Acidithiobacillus ferrooxidans ATCC 23270: one gene and its partner. Each later gene encodes a partner of the first gene's protein in a complex. Links are inferred from orthologs where the notes say so. Each region holds a gene or a part of one and is shown in the gene's direction. Other genes may lie near its edges. The genes, in order: pabB and AFE_RS14865.

Region 1 (7,768 bases):
TATCGTTGCAGGCGGGTCACCAGGGGGTTGCCGAGATAGGCGAGAATGCCGGCAATCAGAAAGGGGCTGAGAATGGGGGAAAGACGGTAGGCCAGCCAACCCAGCAGGATCAGGATGGCCAGCACAAAAAATCGTTGCATCGTTCGCGAGGCTCCCCGGCCCGAATCTGCTAATGGTCCGGCCAGAATACCCCAGTATGGTCGGGCTTCGCCATGGGTTAAGGCCGTCACTTTTCCGGTGCGGCCGCCCAACCCGGATGCTGCACGGACGATTGCGCGCAGCCACTCCCGATACTGGATTTCCCGACGAGCGCATGTTTCACTCTCCCGTAGCCAGGGCCCCTTGAAAAAACCTGTTCCCATCCAGATATATCCGGTATGCAGATATTGGCCGGATGGCGGCCGGGGGGTGTTCCGTGAAACTTGTCAGACCAGCAGCGGTGGCCGGTATGTTTTATCCTGGCGAGGCTGCCGTTTTGCGGACCGAGGTAGAGCGTTTGCTGGCCAGAGCTGAACAGGACGGTGAAGCGGCCAGTGCCCCATGGCCCAAGGCCATCATTGTCCCCCATGCGGGCTATATCTACTCGGGAGCGGTGGCCGCTTCCGGTTACGCCCTGCTGGCCAAGGGGCGTGGGCATATCCGCCGGGTGGTGCTTCTGGGGCCGGCACATCGTCTGCCATTTCGCGGTCTCGCCCTGCCGGGTGTTCAGGCCATGCAAACGCCGCTGGGTACTGTCGCGGTGGATCAGGCGGGGGTGGAGGCACTGGCCGGGTTGCCCGAGGTCCGGGAAATGCCAGCCGCGCACGCTCAGGAACATGCCCTGGAAGTACAATTGCCTTTCATCCAGGAGGTGCTGGGTGACGTCAGCGTCGTCCCGCTGGTGGTGGGAGATGCCCGTCCGGACGAAGTGGCACGGGTTCTGGAGAAGCTCTGGGGTGGCGAGGAGACGGTCATCGTGATCAGTTCCGACCTCTCTCACTATCATCCTTACGCTGAAGCCCGTGCCATAGACCACCATACGGTGGAGGAAATATTGCGCTTCGATCCCACGCCCATAGACCACGAGCAGGCTTGCGGCGCCACGCCCATCAACGGCCTTCTCCCGGTCGCCCGCAAGCACCACTTGCACCCGCGTCTGGTGGGTCTGTGTAACTCGGGTGATACCGCAGGGTCGCGTGATGCGGTGGTGGGCTATGCCGCAGTCGCTTTTTACGGAGAGAGCCATGACCACACAGGAAGGTGACGAAAAGACCGGCGGGATGCCGCCGGAAGCCGGGAAAACTCTGCTGCGTCTGGCTCGTGCCACCATTGCCGGGGCGTTGGGTTTGCCCGCCGAGTTTGCGGCTGTGCCGGACTGGGCGCAGCAGCCCGGTGCGACTTTCGTGACGCTCACTGGATCACAGGGTTTGCGGGGCTGCATCGGCAGCCTCCAAGCCCACCGGCCTATCGCTGAAGACCTGCGCGCCAACGCCCTGGCGGCAGCCTTCGAGGACCCGCGTTTTCCGCCGCTGGGTGTGTCGGAATGGTCACAGGTGCGAGTGGAAGTTTCATTACTTTCTTCGCTGCAAGCCATGCATTTTGACAGTGAGGAGAGTCTGTTGGCGCAGATTGAACCCCATCGGCATGGGTTGGTTCTCACTTATGGTGCGCGTCGTGGCACCTTCCTTCCCCAGGTGTGGGAACAGCTTCCCCAGCCACGGGAATTCCTGCGGGCGCTCAAACGCAAGGCTGGTTTGCCTGCGGATTTCTGGGCCGGAGAAATGGAAGTGTATTGGTATACAGTGGAAAAATGGAGTGAAGAGCAGACGCCAAAAGGGAAGGGCAATGGATAAGGAAACGATTATAACGCATCCGGGCCGCTACTGGCACAAACTTGCCGATGGACGCATTCAGTGTGACCTCTGTCCGCGCGACTGTCGTCTGCAGGAAGGGCAGCGCGGAGCCTGTTTCGTGCGGATGCGGGAAGGCAATACCATGGTCCTCACCACCTATGGCCGCTCCTCGGGTTTTTGTATCGACCCCATCGAGAAAAAACCCCTGAATCATTTTTACCCGGGCAGCAGTGTGCTCTCCTTCGGTACGGCGGGCTGCAACCTGGCCTGCAAATTCTGCCAGAACTGGGATATTTCCAAGTCCCGCGAGATGGACCGGCTCCAGGACCAGGCCAGCCCCGCGGGTATCGCGGCAACCGCCCGGTCGTTGGACGTCAAAAGTGTGGCCTTTACCTATAATGACCCGGTTATTTTTGCCGAATATGCCATGGATACGGCGGATGCCTGCCATGCCGTCGGCATCAAGACCGTTGCTGTTACCGCCGGTTATATCCATGCGCAGCCGCGGGCGGAGTTTTTCGCCAAAATGGATGCAACCAATGTCGACCTCAAGGCCTTTACCGACGAATTCTACTTCAAACTGACCGGAGCGCATCTGGCCCCGGTGCTGGAAACGCTGGAGTATATCGTCAAGGAAACCCGGACCTGGCTGGAGATTACCACGCTGCTTATTCCGGGCCACAACGACTCAGAGGCGGAAATTCGTGCAGCGGCGGAGTGGATGATGGGGCATCTGGGTCCCGACGTACCGCTGCATTTCTCCGCTTTCCATCCCGACTACCGGATGCCGGATGTGCCCGCCACACCGGCAGATACCCTGGTGCGGGCACGCCGCGTGGCCATGGAGACGGGTTTGCATTACGTCTATACCGGCAATGTGCATGATCAGGAGGGCGATACCACTTTTTGTCCCGGATGCGGGGCGGCATTGATCGTCCGCGACTGGTATCAGATATTGTCTTATCACCTGACCCCGGAGGGGCATTGCCCGCACTGCGGGCACCATATTGCCGGGCATTTCGAGGCCAAGCCGGGGAGTTTTGGGCGCAAACGCATTCCTTTGCGCATCGGGGCCTGACGGCTGACTACGGGTTTGCACCCTTGTCCAGCAAGGCATTTATGGCTTCCAGGTCCGCCATGTTGATCTGGCCGGATGCGGCCTTGAGCTGTATGCGCGCTATGATCTGGTTATAGAACGCCACATTGTAGTCCTGCTCGGCGCGGATGTAGTCCGTGGCGGTTTGCAGCAGGTCGATGATGGAGCGGGTACCTACCTCATAGCCCTTGCGCGTACCTTCCAGGGAAACCTTGGCCGAGGCGACGCTCTCCCGGGCGGCGTGCAGTTGGGCCACGCTGTCCTTCAGATTGAGGAAGGCGGTCTGGGTATTGAGCGTGACTTCGTCGCGGACATTGGCGACGTGATCAACACTGGCAATGGTCTGCGCCTGTGCCTGCTGTACGGAGGCAGAGGTGTGTCCGCCCTGATAGAAGGGTACGGATAGGTTGAGGCTCACACCGGCCTGATTGATGGCCATACCGGGAAAAGGACTACCCAGGGAGTGTTGTGCGATACCCTGAAGATCCACCACCGGCCAGCGCGCACGGCGGTTATATTCGACCTGATCCTGCGCGGTTTGTAACTGTGCCTCCGCCTGATGCATGAGCGGCTGGTCTTTGACGGCGCTCTGCACCCAACTGGTCATATCGTCGGGCTGAGGCCCCATGGCCACATAATGCCCCAGGTTGTCGAGCACGCCGATGGGATGATGGGTGAGCCGTTGCAGGCGGCGTTGGGCAATGGCGACCCCGTTGCGGGCCTTGATAAGATCGGCTTTGGCGGCATCAAGGCGGGCTTGTGCCTCCCGCACGGCAATGATATCTCCGGTGCCGATCTTCAGTGCGGCGTCCGTCTGTTTGTAAATGCTTTCGAACAGCGATTTCTGTTTTTCGGCAACGTAGTTCTGGGCTTGGGCCTCCAGTACGCCGAAGTAGGCCTGAGCCACCTGCAAAGCCAGTTGTTGCTCGGTATAGGTGAGCGCCGCTGCGCTGGCCTGAATTTTGGTATCGGCCTGCCTGAGCGCCGTCCATGCCTGACCATCAAAAACGGATTGGGTAATATTGACGCTGTAGCTGTCCGAGAGGTACGCGCGATTGATGGGTTCCGCACCAAAGCCGGTGATGTCGGCCGTGTTGAAGCCAACCCCAGCACCGGCACCCACATGAGGGAGCAGGGCGGAACGGGCCAGGGGCTTGTCCTGCATCTGAGCCGCCAGTTCGGCGCGAGCCTGCGCCAGGACGGGGTCGGTCCGGTACGCCTGCTGATAGGCCTCAACGAGGCTTTCCGCCCAGGCGGGCGTCGTTCCCAGAATCAATGTCACCATGAGAAGCGAAAGACGTGGGGATAGACGATCTGCGCGCATGGGAATGACCCTGTTATGACGGTAAGTCCACAAGATACTGACCGATCGGTCAGCCGTCAAGGGAGTATCCCGCGGTCATGCGCCTCGATGCCGCATCCGGGAATGGGCAAAATGGCGCTTCTCCCTTATGCTGACGCTCCCGTTTCGGTGGATTCCGCGCTGCTTATGCCTCACTCCGTTCTGACCCGATGTGCGGTGCCCTATCCCGAGGATGCCGCCACAGTGTTTGCGCCGCTGGCATCGATACCCTGGTCCTTCTTTCTGGATAGTAGTGCGACGGTGTCGCTGCAGGGGCGTTACAGCATGCTGGTGACGGCGCCGCGCCGGCGTCTGTGGCAAGAGGCGAAACAGCTTTGGGTTGCCGATGGGGATGGCCCCGCGCGGCGCTCGGCGCTTTCGCTCTGGGAGGCGTTGCGCGAGTCGGTGATAAGGCTCCCCGATGCCGCTTCTCTGCCCGCAGAGTTACCGTTTGCGGGCGGGGCGCTGGGTTACCTGGCCTACGATTTCGGGCTGGCGGGGCAGGGTATTCCGCCGCCTCCCGCACAGTCTCTTCCTGAAGCAGCCTTCGGTATTTACGATACAGCGCTGCTGGTCGACCATCATGGGCGTAAGGCTTGGCTTTGTGCGCCCGAAGACCGGATGGTGCAGGCACTCGCGGAGTGGCAGCCACGCCTGGCTTGCGGGAAGGTATACCCCCACGATCCGTCTTTCCAGGCGCGAGGGCCGGTACGGCCGCTCTGGAGTCGCAGCGAATATGCCGCAGCTTTTGCCCGGGTGCACGCCTATATCCAGGCCGGCGACTGCTATCAGGTGAATCTGGCTCAACCCTTTGTAGCCCCATACGCAGGTTCGCCATGGTCGCTTTACCAGCGTCTGCGAACGGTCAATCCGGCACCTTTTTCTGCATATTTGTCCATGCCGCAGGGCGCGGTGCTGAGTTTTTCCCCGGAACGGCTGCTGCAGGTTCAAAAAGATCGTTTGCAGGTCCGGCCCATCAAAGGGACGCGCCCGCGTCTGAAGGATCGGCAGGAAGACCAACAGATGGCGCAGGCACTTTTGGCCAGCCCCAAGGATCGTGCCGAAAACGTGATGATTGTCGATCTGCTGCGCAACGATCTGGGGCGGGTGGCAGCGACCGGCTCGGTGCAGGTGCCGCAACTTTGCGCGCTCGAATCTTACGCCGAGGTTCATCATCTGGTCAGTGTGGTAGAGGCGCGGTTGGCGTCGGGGCAGGATGCCTTGAGTGCGCTGAAGGCCTGCTTTCCGGGGGGGTCCATTACCGGGGCTCCCAAACGCCGGGCCATGGAAATCATCGCCGAACTGGAGGCGGGAGCCCGTGGCCTGTATTGCGGGAGTGTTGGTTATCTGGATCAGCGCGGCAGCCTGGATATGAATATCGCCATTCGCAGTATGACGGCTGTCCGGGGGGAATTACGCTTCTGGGCGGGAGGCGGCATCGTCGCAGATTCTGATCCGGACGCGGAGTATCAAGAGACACTGGATAAGGTGGCTGTATTTCATCGCGAGCTTGCCGCATTGGCAGGAGAGGGATGAGGATGTTTGTCATAGTGGCCCCATCTGGCATAGAGTCGCTCCCAGCCTTGACTGCAAAAAACTGAACATGTCCAAAGAAAACAAAAAGCATCATACCCATTGGCAACTATTGCTGCAGATCGTCTTTACGGTCGGCATCCTGTTTTGGCTCCTGCACAACACCAACTGGCAGGAACTGGGTCAGCGCTTTGCGGATATGCGCCCGCTCTGGTTCGTGGCGGCCGTGTTGTCCTACGCCATGAATCTGTCGGTGTCCGCCATACGCTGGCGCATCATTCTCATGGCGTTGGAGCGCTCCGCACCCATGCTCTGGTTGCTGCGGCTGAACTGGGTGGGTGCCTATTTCAATCAGATACTGCCGGGGTCCGTGTCCGGTGACGTGATCCGCGCCTGGTACACCCGCCACCAGACCCACTCCCTGCCGCTGGCGCTGGCCGCGGTATTCGGAGACCGCTTCATGGGTTTGGGGGCGCTGATTGCCATCGCCGCCGTCGCCTTTGTGCTGGGCGGTGAGCGGGTGGGATTGCTGCCGCAGATGGGTTGGACGATCGGGATTCTGGTCATTGCTTACGTCCTGATTGTATTTTTGATTCTGAGCCCATTGCTCAACTTTCTGGAAAAGTTTGCGGGTAAACTGGGCGAAAAGCTGCACGACATTCGTCTCGGCATGGGCGCGCTGCTGCGTCATCGCCTGGCCCTCTCCGGAACCATTGTACTCTCCTTTGTGGTGCAATTTTTTTCGATCCTGACCTTCTGGCTGCTCGCCCGTGCCCTGGGCGAAGCCCCCGACCCCGTGGCGGTCTGGGTGGTCTGGCCGGTGATCAGCCTTTTTCTGGCCTTACCCATCTCTTTTGCGGGCTGGGGGCTGCGTGAGGGGCTGATGGTGTTTTATCTGTCTTATCTGCACATGGGGCATGATCAGGCCCTGGCGCTCTCACTTTTGCTGGGCTTCACCGTCGTGCTGACCAGCCTGCCGGGTGCGCTGCTCTGGATCGGGCTGCACCGCCACCATCAGGCTCCGCCAGATTTGAAAATGCCGCCCGCCTCGCGTTAAACTGCGCCTCTTGCTGGCGTAGCTCAGTCGGTAGAGCTACTGATTTGTAATCAGTGGGTCGGGGGTTCGATTCCTCTCGCCAGCACCAGATGAAACAGGCGCTTAGAGTAATGTTCTAGGTGCCTTCGTTTTTCCGGGCTAACCTCAGAGAGAAATAGGGTTAGCCGGACTGATCCCGGCCAGGCGGTGCGCTTCTGGGATGTCATCGCGCCGATTAAATGCCCGCCTCTGGTTCTTGGGCTATATGCAAAAAGTGGTTGACCCGGGTTCATGAGACGGCAATGGGAGAAATACCTGTTGCGCGCAGCAAGGACTGGTTGGCAAGACGCGCCCTGCCGCTATGCTGGTTTGCGCAAAAACCGGTTGGAGCACAGCATGGCAGAGAGAATTTGGATTTTCCGATCGACCTCTTTCATTCTCTGGGGTGGCGCGAGTCGCAATGTATGTTAGAGGCATTGGGTGGTTGGTTGCCCACTTCGCTGCACCGCAGACTTCCAGGCGGCAAGCCATGAACGGCGGTAGACGCTCGAGCACTCGGGATCTGCGTTGGATTTTTCAGGGGCAGATCATCCGCAGAAAGCCCTGGCGCCCCGTCAGGAACTGGAGGCGTTATACCGGTTCATTTTAGGCACCGCCTATTGGCTGGCGGACATCCTTGGGCCATGGGAGGACGACTGATGCTGGGCAAGGTCGGCAAATCCCGCAGTGGCGCCAAGGCCACCGGTAAGAGCCAGTTCGGCGATCTGGTGAGCTATATTGCCTGCGAGGCGGGCGGCAAGGGCCGGGAGGTGAACAAGGGAGGATGGGTACCTTCAGCTAATTGTGCCGCTTGGGCATCCGCACTGTCTTATGTCCCCTGATGGCCGGAGCCCCTCTCGAAGAGCCGACTGGACGGCCTCGTGGTGCCA
Region 2 (10,355 bases), 2.4 Mb from region 1 along the record:
TTTCATTGCGTCAGTTGTTGGATCATGCCGCAGAACACAGCTACGGCATCCCCGCCTTTAACGTCAACAACCTGGAGCAGGTGCGCGCGATCATGGAAGCGGCAGCTGCCGCCGACGCGCCGGTCATCCTTCAGGCGTCTGCCGGCGCCCGCAAGTATGCCGGCGAACCCTTTCTGCGCCATCTGATTCTGGCCGCCATCGAAGAGTATCCCGACATCCCCGTCGTCCTGCATCAGGATCACGGCGCGAGCCCGGCGGTTTGCATCCAGGCCATCCGCTCCGGCTTCTCCAGCGTGATGATGGACGGTTCTCTGCTGGAGGACGCCAAGACCCCCGCCAGCTATGATTACAACGCCACTGTGACCGGCAGGGTCGTGGAGATGTCCCACGCCGTCGGTGTGACCGTCGAGGGCGAACTGGGCTGCCTCGGCTCCCTGGAAACCGGCATGGCGGGCGAAGAGGACGGTGTCGGTGCCGAGGGCTGTCTGAGCCATGACCAGATGCTGACCGATCCCGAAGAAGCGGCCCGATTCGTGAAAGCCACCAAAGTGGACGCCCTGGCGATCGCCATCGGCACCAGCCACGGCGCTTACAAGTTCACCCGGCCGCCGACCGGCAAGGTCCTGCGTATCGACCGGATCAAGGAAATTCACGCCCGCATCCCGGATACCCATCTGGTCATGCATGGCTCCAGCTCGGTGCCGCAGGACTGGCTGAAGATCATCCACGAATTCGGTGGCGACATCGGCGAAACCTACGGTGTGCCGGTAGAGGAAATTCAGGAAGGCATCAAGTACGGCGTGCGCAAGGTCAATATCGATACCGATCTGCGTCTGGCGGCAACCGGCGCGGTGCGTCAGAGTCTGGCCAAAAATCCCAAGAACTTTGATCCTCGCAAGTTCCTGACCGCCTCCCTCGATGCCATGCGCGATATCTGCCGTCAGCGTTATGAGGCCTTCGGTAGCGCCGGGCAGGCCAGCAAGATCAAGGCCATCCCGCTGGATACCATGTTCAGGCGTTACAGCAAGGGTGAACTCGACCCCCGCGTCACCGGCGTCTAAATAACGCTACCTACCGGTCGACTGGCGAGGGCGCATGGCGCTCTCGCCCTGTTTTGGAGGCAAAATGACCCAGTTCAAGATTTCCCCCTCCATCCTTTCGGCGGATTTTGCCCGTCTGGGTGAGGAAGTGCGCGCCGTCGATGAGGCGGGTGCCGACTATATCCATATCGACGTCATGGACAACCATTTCGTCCCCAATCTGACCATCGGACCGCTGGTGGCGGCCGCCATCAAGCCCCACACCCAAAAGCCGCTGGATGTCCACCTCATGATCTCACCGGTGGACAGCATCATTCCCGATTTCGCCAAGGCCGGCGCCGATATCATTACCGTGCATCCCGAAGCGACGATCCATCTGGACCGTACTATTCAGTTGATCCACAGCCTGGGCTGTAAGGCTGGCGTTTCCCTCAATCCTTCCACGCCCCTCGATGTGCTGGACTATGTCCTGGAGAGTCTTGACCTGGTGCTGGTGATGAGCGTCAACCCCGGTTTCGGCGGGCAGAGCTTTATCGAGTACACCCTGCGCAAGATCGAGGCGATCCGCAAGCGCATCGAGGCGACCGGCAAGGCTATCGAACTGGAAGTGGATGGTGGCGTCAAGGTGGACAATGTGCGGCGGGTCGCCGATGCCGGCGCCGATGTCTTCGTGGCGGGCAGCGCCATCTATAACACCCCCGACTACGCCGCGACCATTGCCGCTTTCCGCAAAGCCCTGGCGGGCTGAATCATGGCAACGCTGAATGCCGGCACGCGGTTTACCGCGCGCGTCGTCCTGCTCGATCTGGATGGCACGCTGGTAGATACCGCGCCGGACCTGGCTGGCGCGGCCAACCATGTGCTGCAAAAACTCGGGCGTGCGCCCGCCGAAATGCCGGTCATTCGTGGCTTCATCGGTAACGGTGTCCGTGAACTGATGCGTCGCGCGCTGGCGATCCACAGCGATCCCAGCGAAGTGGAACTGGATGCGGCCATGGTCGATTTCAGCAAGTACTACGGAGAGCATCTGCTGGATCATAGCGTGATCTACCCGGGCGTGCGCAGAACGCTGGAGACCTTGCAGGCTCAGGGCCGGGAACTGGTATGTATCACCAACAAGACCGCCGCCTTCACCGTGCCGCTGCTCCAGCGACTGGACCTCTACGATTTTTTCGGCCTGATCTTGTCGGGCGACAGCCTGCCACGGAAAAAGCCCGACCCGTTACCCCTGACCCATACGGCTGAACACTTTCATCAGCCGGTGGAGAACTGCCTGCTGGTCGGCGATTCACGTAACGACGCTGAGGCGGCGCGGGCGGCGGGTATGCCCGTTGCCTGCGTGACCTACGGTTATAACGGCGATGAGCCCGTCCATTGCCTGGAGCCCGATGCGGTGCTGGACAACATGAGCGAATTATTGGATATTCTGGCGTAGCGTTGCGAGGGGTCAGAAGCACCATGCGGAAAACACTGCGGTGGGAGAGACGATGGCGTTGCTGCTGAAAGGCAGTGACTTCCTTATCTATCGCTCTAACGAGGTGATCCGTGATTCCAAAAGCAACCTTTGAGGCTTTGGCGCGCCAGGGCTACAACCGTATACCCCTTTCCCGTGAGGTCATCGCCGACCTCGATACTCCCTTGTCGGCCTATCTCAAGCTGGTCGATGGTCCCTATGCCTACCTGCTGGAGTCTGTGCAGGGCGGCGAGAAATGGGGCCGTTATTCCATCATCGGTCTTCCGGCACAGCAGATATTGCGAGTCACCCAGGGTGTTGTCACTGTTCATGTGGATGGCGTCGAGACCGAGCGAGCGACCCCGGCGGACCCCCTGGAATGGATCAGCGTCTTCCGCAGACGCTTCCGTGTGGCACCACTGGAAAATGCCGATGAGCGCTTCAGCGGTGGCTTGGTGGGCTATTTCGGCTACGACATCGTCCGCAGCATCGAACCCCGCCTCGCCCGCAGCACGCCCTTGCCCGACCCGCTGGGGTTGCCGGAAATACAATTGCTGGTGGCCGACGAACTGCTGATCTTCGATAACCTGCGCGGGACCCTCCGCCTGCTGGTGCATGCCGACCCCGCCCAACCCGAAGCCTGGGAGCGTGGCGCCGCCCGCCTGCGGGAGCTCCAGCAGCGGCTGCGCGAGTCGGTACCGCCATCCTCACCGCCGGTGAGCACCCGACACGTCCGCGAGGAAGATTTCACCGCCAGCTTCAGTCGTGAGGGGTATATGGCGGCGGTGCGCACCATCAAGGCATATATCGGCGCTGGCGACGTCATGCAGGTGGTGCCCTCCCAACGCCTGTCCACTCCGCTGACCGCGCACCCGCTGGATCTCTATCGCGCCCTGCGTGGCATCAACCCTTCTCCCTACATGTTTTATGTGGACCTGGGTGATACCCATCTGGTGGGCTCCTCGCCGGAGATACTGGTGCGCGTCGAAGAGGATCAGGTCACGGTGCGCCCCATCGCCGGCACCCGTCCGCGCGGCAAGACTCCCGCCGAAGATGAGGCGCTGGAGCAGGAGCTTCTCGCCGACCCCAAGGAGCGCGCCGAACACCTCATGCTCATCGACCTGGCGCGCAACGATGTGGGGCGTATCGCCGACACCGGTTCGGTGCGGTTGACCGATTCGTTCGGTATCGAACGCTACTCCCATGTCATGCACATCGTCTCGCAGGTAACAGGACGATTGCGCCCGGAACTGGACGCCATGGATGCTTTGCGAGCGACCTTTCCGGCCGGGACGGTTTCCGGTGCGCCCAAGATTCGCGCCATGGAAATCATCCGCGAGGTGGAGCCGGTAGCGCGCGGCGTCTATGCCGGAGCGGTGGGCTACTGGGGCTGGAATGGCAATATGGACACCTGCATCGCCATTCGCACCGCGGTCATCAAGGATGGCATGCTGCATATCCAGGCGGGCGGCGGCATTGTCGCCGACTCGGAACCCGCGGCGGAGTGGGAAGAAACCATGAACAAACGCCGTGCCATGTTCCGCGCCGTAGCACTGGCCGAAAACGGCCTCGACCCCGAAGGGAGGGCAGATCATGCTGCTCATGATTGATAACTACGACAGCTTCACCTACAACCTGGTGCAATACTTCGGCGAACTGGGGGCGGAAGTGCGGGTCGAGCGCAATGATTCCATCGACGTGGCGGCTATCGAACAACTGGCTCCCAGCCGCATCTGCATTTCGCCCGGCCCCTGTACGCCCAACGAAGCGGGCATTTCTCTGGAGGTCATTCGTCATTTCGCCGGAAAAATCCCGCTGCTCGGCGTTTGTCTCGGGCATCAGGCCATCGGTCAGGCTTTCGGCGGCAAAGTCGTCCGTGCCGACAAAGTGATGCATGGCAAGACCTCACCCATTTTCCATGACGGCAAAGGACTCTTCCGCGACTTACCCGACCCTTTTGCCGCCACCCGTTATCACTCCCTGATCGTCGAGCGCGCCTCTCTGCCGGATACGCTGGAGGTGACGGCCTGGACCGCGGCAGGAGAAATCATGGGCTTGCGCCACCGTACCCTGGATGTGGAGGGCGTGCAGTTTCACCCCGAGTCCATTCTCAGCGAACATGGCAAGACCTTGCTGCAACACTTTCTGCAAGGGGGCGCGCGATGATCGTCCGGGACATACTGGAGCAAATCGTGGCGGGGCAGGACTTGTCGCGCAAAGAGACGGAAACGGTCTTCGCCGCTATCATGGCCGGAGCATGGACTCCCGCGCAGATCGGTGCTCTGCTCATGGGACTCCGCATGAAGGGGCAGCGGGTCGAGGAACTGGTGGGCGCCACCCAGGCTTTGCGCGCCTGTATGACGCGGGTAGAAGTCTCTACCGATCACCTGCTGGATACCTGCGGTACCGGCGGTGACGCACTGAGCACCTTCAACATATCGACGGTGTCTGCGGTGGTGGCGGCGGCCGGCGGGGCGCGGGTGGCCAAACACGGCAACCGTTCCATGGTCAGCCGCAGCGGCAGCGCTGACGTGCTGGAAGCCGCGGGTCTGCGCATGGACATGAGCCCCGCAGAAGTCGCCGACAGTATCGAGCGCATCGGTATCGGTTTTCTATTCGCGCCGGCGCACCATGGCGCCATGCGTTATGCCGTTGGTCCGCGCAAGGAGCTCGCCATCCGTTCGTTGTTCAACCTCATGGGACCACTGAGCAACCCGGCGGGGGCGCCGCATCAGGTACTCGGCGTTTATGCCGAGCGCTGGCTGATTCCCATGGCCGAAGCCGCCCGGGAACTGGGATCACGCCATGTGCTGGTGGTACATGGGCACGATGGCCTGGATGAGATCAGCCTGTCCGGGCCATCAGACATAGCGGAGTTAAAGGACGGGATGATCAGTCGCAGCCGGATTCAGCCGGAGGACTTCGGGCTGTCATCAGCACCGCTGGCGACCCTGCAAATCGACAGCGTGGCGGCCGCTCTGGCGGCGGCGGAAGAAGTATTGCAGAATCGCCCCGGCCCGCGTCGTGACGTAGTTCTGCTCAATGCCGGGGCCGCCCTCTATGCGGCGGACGTGGTCCCCGATATGGCGGTGGGCGTGGTGGTCGCCCGGGCTGTGCTCAAATCCGGCGCCGCCTGGGATAAGTGGCAGGCTTTGTTGGGCAGGACTTCACAGGGATAAGACATGACCGACATACTTCAGGAAATCATTGCCCATAAGCGGGAGGAGCTGGTGGAGCGCCAAACCCGTCTGGGCCTTGCGGAGCTGCAGGCGGCAGTGGCCCTGACGGCACCGCCGCGCAACTTCGTCGGCGCCGTTCGCGCCAGAATGGCCCAGGGACAGCCCGCAGTGATCGCCGAAATCAAAAAGGCATCGCCGTCGGCGGGGGTAATCCGCGAAGACTTCAATCCGGTGACCATTGCCCAAGACTACGCCGCCCATGGCGCAGCCTGCCTGTCGGTTCTGACCGATGAACACTATTTTCAGGGCGCCGACCTCTATCTCGCCGCCGCCCGTGAGGCCTGCCCACTGCCCGTGCTACGCAAGGATTTCTGCATCGATCCCTATCAGGTCTGGGAAGCACGGGCCATTGGGGCCGACGCCATCCTGCTCATCGTTGCGGCCCTGAGCGATGCCGAGCTGCAGAGTCTGGAGGCAACGGCGCAGAGCCTGGATCTGGCGGTGCTGGTGGAGGTGCATGATGCAGCCGAGTTACAGCGCGCACTAAAATTGCGTACCCCACTGATCGGCATCAATAACCGGGATCTGCGGCGTTTTGTCACCGAAATTGAAACCACGCTGAAACTGCTCCCCGAGATTCCCCGAGAGCGGATCGTCGTCACCGAAAGCGGCATCCGCAGCCGGGAGGAGGTGGCCACCCTGCGCGCCGCGGGAGTCGGTGCCTTTCTCGTGGGCGAGGCATTTATGCGCACCGCCCAGCCGGGAGACGCCCTGCAACACCTGTTTTTTGACTAAACGCAGTTTACACGGCTAGTTGATTGTCATTAAATGGGAATCGGTAGTTTCCGGGAATAGGGAGCAAAGAGTGGAAGCACGCGTACAATGGATGGGTCCCGGGCAGATGAGCTTCGTCGCCGATGCCGACAGCGGTCACGCCCTGGTCATGGATGGCGCCGCCGAGATCGGCGGACGTAATCTCGGCCCGCGCCCCATGGAGCTCCTGCTGATGGGCCTGGGCGGATGCTCCAGTATCGATGTGGTGATGATTCTTCAGAAGTCCAGGCAGGATATCCGCAGCTGTGTGGTGGAGCTGGCGGCCCAGCGGGCGGAGCAGGACCCGAAGGTGTTCACCGGGATTCATCTGCATTTTGTGGTATCCGGCAAGGCGCTCGATCCCAAGCGGGTAAGTCACGCCATCGGCCTATCCGCAGAAAAATATTGCTCGGCCAGCATCATGTTGGGTAAAACTGCGGCGATCACCCATGACTATGAGATTCGAGAAGAATGCTGAGGATGCCTCCATGCTACTGAGTAAAACCAGCGAATACGCCTTACAGGCCCTGATCTACCTCGCGGCACAGCCATCCGGGGAGCCGGTGCTGAGTCGGGACATATCCGATTATCTACACGTCCCCGCCCAGTATCTGGCGAAGATCCTGCAGGATCTGGCCAAGCGCGGGGTGCTCGATTCCTTCAAGGGCCGCGGCGGCGGCTTTGTCCTGCGCCCCGGAGCAGGACAGATGAACATCCTCGACATCATCGAGATCGTGGAAGGACAGCCGTTTGGTCAGGGCTGCGTACTCGGCCTCAAGGCCTGCGCGGATGAAACCGCCTGCCCCGTGCATACCCAGTGGAAGCCGCTCAAGGCGGAGGTAATCGACCTGCTCGGCAGGCAGACCATCGCCAGCATGGCCGAGGCCGTAATGGCCGGTCGTTATCGCATCCACTTGGCGGGTGGGGCCCAACTGCATATCCGCCCGGCGCCGACATCCGGCAATGGTTTTTCCTGAGCCATCAGATCCATAGCGCCCCCCGCGTCAGAACCTTCGAAAAAACCCCCATCGCCAGGCGGATGGGCATGGGGAGTTTTTCCGCGCCCATTTCTTCCGCTTTTGCAGCATGCCCGACTTCGTCATCGCGCATCTGCGCCACGATGGCGCGACTGCGGCCATCGTCGGCAGAGAGTTCATCCAGATGGCTGTTGAGATGTTCTTCCACCTGGTTTTCTACCGCAACGACCAGGCCAAGATTGCTGGCGCGGCCACGCCGGGCGGCGAGAAAACCCATGCTCCAGCCCGCACCGTACCAGAGCGGAGCAAGCAAGCTCGGGCGGCTGTCCAACTCCCGCAGGCGGGCTTCACACCAGCGCAGATGGTCTTCTTCCTCGGTGCGCGCTCGCTGCAGTTGCACCTGTAATTCAGGGTCATCGGTGCCGGTTGCCTGGCCGGTATAGAGTGCCTGCGCCATGATCTCGCCCGCGTGGTTTACCCGCATCATGCGTCCGGCCCGTTGTCGCTCCCAGGGGCGCAGGAGGGTATCGGGAATATCCCTGGCCGGATAGGGTCGATCACTGCCCACCTGCTGTCCGGTCAGGGTACGCAAGGCGTTATCGATATTGGCAATGACTTGATCGCTGAACATGACACCTCCGCACGCTGTCAGTAAGGATTAATTAGGGTATGATGTCCTTCTATGGATAGAGGGTCAACGCTTATGGATGGTGCTTTTTATCAACGGCATCTGTTCGTTTGCCTGAATCAGCGCGAGAACGGCGAGCGCGCCTGCAATAACAGCGGCATCGCCGAAGAGGTGTTTCATGCGGCGAAGCAGCACGCCAAAGCGCTCGGCATTCACGGTGAAAAACAGGTGCGCGTCAACCGCTGCGGCTGTCTGGGGCGCTGTGATGAGGGCCCGATTGCCGTAGTCTACCCGGATGCCGTCTGGTACACCTACGTGGATGCCGACGATATTCGCGAGATCGTCGAGTCTCACCTGCGCGACGGCGTACCCGTCGAACGGTTGCGGATCTGATGCTGCCCATCGATCGAAGTCATCTCTATGATGGTGGTGAACTCGCTAGCCCGGAATGTGTGGGCGAGCGGGTCATCATTCCGGGTCCCGCGGGTGATCTGGAGGGTGTCACAGCTTGCCCCGACAAAGAGACACGCGGTGCGGTGGCGGTCATTCTCCATCCGCACCCCCTTTACGGCGGTACCTTGAACAACAAGGTCGTGTATTATCTCAGCAAAACCTGCAATCAGCTGGGCGTCCCGTCGTTGCGCTTCAATTTTCGCGGGGTGGGCGGGAGTACGGGCGTCTATGATGATGGCCGTGGTGAAACCGAGGATTGCCTGGCGGTGCTCGACTGGGTGCAGGAGCGCCGCCCCGGCTTCGATATCTGGCTCGCCGGATTTTCCTTCGGAGCGTATGTGGCCTACCGCAGCGTGCACCGCCATCCACGTATCAGCCGTCTTCTGACCGTCGCCCCGCCCGTCAATCTCTTTGATTTCACGGTGCTGCCAGCACCTTCCTGCCCGTGGACCCTGATTCAGGGCGAACTGGACGAACTGGTACCCGCCACGAGCGTAGAAAACTGGGTTGATACACTGCCCGTCCGGCCCAGGCAAATTTTGCTTCCCGCAGACCACTTCTTTCATGGTCAGCTCAATGCGCTGCAAGGGGCACTGTTGGCGTCCCTCAGTGAAGAAGTAAGCGAGATGGGAGTCAGCAGCCCCTGTCGTGAATCCAGCTTTTCTTGAACTACGGGCGCTGCATAAGCGTTATGGCGGGCGCGAGGTGCTGCGCGGGGTAGACCTCGCCGTCGCCGCCGGGGAATGCTTCGCCCTGGTCGGCCCCAACGGGGCGGGTAAAAGCACTACGGTACGGGCGATCCAGGGGCTGACGCCAACCGATGGCGGAGAGGTTCGTATCGATGGCCGGACGCTCGCAGAAATGGGACGCACGGCGCGGACGGGCATGGGGGTGGTGCCCCAGACGGATAACCTGGACCCCGATTTTACCGTACAGGAAAACCTCTGGACCTACGGCCGCTACTTCGGCCTGCCGAAAGCGCTGATCCGCCAGCGCAGCGCCGAGTTACTGGAGTTCATGGCCCTCAGCGGCTACGCCACTCAGCCGATTCATGCCCTGTCCGGTGGTATGCAGCGCCGCCTGACCATCGCCCGCGCTCTGATCAACGCCCCCAAGTTGTTGCTGCTGGACGAGCCCACCACGGGACTCGACCCTCAGGCCCGTCATCTCATCTGGCAGCGTCTGCGCGAATTGCGGCGACAGGGCACCACCCTGTTGCTGACCACGCATTATATGGACGAAGCGGAACGTCTGGCGGATCGGGTCGGGATCATCGATCATGGCCGGATTCTGGCGGAAGACAGTCCACGTGGCTTGATCGCCACCCATATCCCCGGGGGTGTCGTCGAATTGCGCCGGGTGGATGGTGATCTGCCGGACCCGCAGGATCTGCATCGCCAGTGGGTGAGCTTCAGTGAGCGCGTGGGCGACACCCTGATTTGCTACGGGACGAATCTGACCCCGCTGCTGACGCACTTTGGCGATGATCCGGCCTATCGCTGGATACAGCGTCCCGCCAGCCTGGAGGATGTGTTCCTGCGCCTGACGGGACGCGATCTGCGGGAGGAAACCGAATAATGCCGATACGTGACGCCTTGCCGGGGGCCGGGGCGCTGGCCGTACTGCAGCGCAACTTCGGTGTCTGGCGCAAGTTGCTGGTGCCGAGCCTGCTCGGCAACTTCGGTGACCCGCTCCTTTATCTGCTGGCGCTGGGTTACGGCCTGGGGCACTTCGTCGGGCAGATGGACGGAATGCCCTATATCACCTTCATCGCCTCGGGCATCGTCGCCAGCAGCGTGATGAACACCGCCA

What was found.
Region 2: the proteins of pabB (region 1) and AFE_RS14865 are in contact, whole or in part, in a solved structure (PDB 8RP0), measured with the Escherichia coli proteins. The link is inferred for Acidithiobacillus ferrooxidans ATCC 23270 from one-to-one orthologs.

The regions. Positions count from the first base shown.
Region 1 is NC_011761.1:510,093-517,860, forward strand. The notes cover bases 3,787-6,611. They hold pabB (aminodeoxychorismate synthase component I), read left to right. Parts: upstream 3,787-4,417; coding sequence 4,418-5,806; downstream 5,807-6,611. Other genes in these bases: AFE_RS02705 (TolC family outer membrane protein), read right to left, coding at 3,787-4,252; AFE_RS02715 (lysylphosphatidylglycerol synthase transmembrane domain-containing protein), read left to right, coding at 5,874-6,611. In the rest of the region: AFE_RS02685 (AI-2E family transporter), read right to left, coding at 1-362; amrB (AmmeMemoRadiSam system protein B), read left to right, coding at 416-1,243; amrA (AmmeMemoRadiSam system protein A), read left to right, coding at 1,224-1,832; amrS (AmmeMemoRadiSam system radical SAM enzyme), read left to right, coding at 1,825-2,910; more of AFE_RS02705, read right to left, coding at 2,918-3,786; more of AFE_RS02715, read left to right, coding at 6,612-6,860; AFE_RS16895 (hypothetical protein), read left to right, coding at 7,407-7,538; AFE_RS02725 (hypothetical protein), read left to right, coding at 7,538-7,720. UniProt on the Escherichia coli protein: Part of a heterodimeric complex that catalyzes the two-step biosynthesis of 4-amino-4-deoxychorismate (ADC), a precursor of p-aminobenzoate (PABA) and tetrahydrofolate.
Region 2 is NC_011761.1:2,914,553-2,924,907, reverse strand. What follows is about bases 2,874-5,872. They hold AFE_RS14865 (anthranilate synthase component II), read left to right. Parts: upstream 2,874-4,086; coding sequence 4,087-4,659; downstream 4,660-5,872. Other genes in these bases: trpC (indole-3-glycerol phosphate synthase TrpC), read left to right, coding at 5,676-5,872; trpD (anthranilate phosphoribosyltransferase), read left to right, coding at 4,656-5,672; trpE (anthranilate synthase component I), read left to right, coding at 2,874-4,103. In the rest of the region: fba (class II fructose-bisphosphate aldolase), read left to right, coding at 1-1,061; rpe (ribulose-phosphate 3-epimerase), read left to right, coding at 1,126-1,788; AFE_RS14875 (phosphoglycolate phosphatase), read left to right, coding at 1,792-2,475; more of trpE, read left to right, coding at 2,586-2,873; more of trpC, read left to right, coding at 5,873-6,467; AFE_RS14850 (OsmC family protein), read left to right, coding at 6,538-6,963; AFE_RS14845 (RrF2 family transcriptional regulator), read left to right, coding at 6,974-7,462; coq7 (2-polyprenyl-3-methyl-6-methoxy-1,4-benzoquinone monooxygenase), read right to left, coding at 7,467-8,093; AFE_RS14835 ((2Fe-2S) ferredoxin domain-containing protein), read left to right, coding at 8,166-8,483; AFE_RS14830 (alpha/beta hydrolase), read left to right, coding at 8,483-9,211; AFE_RS14825 (ATP-binding cassette domain-containing protein), read left to right, coding at 9,192-10,121; AFE_RS14820 (ABC transporter permease), read left to right, coding at 10,121-10,355. UniProt on the Escherichia coli protein: Part of a heterodimeric complex that catalyzes the two-step biosynthesis of 4-amino-4-deoxychorismate (ADC), a precursor of p-aminobenzoate (PABA) and tetrahydrofolate.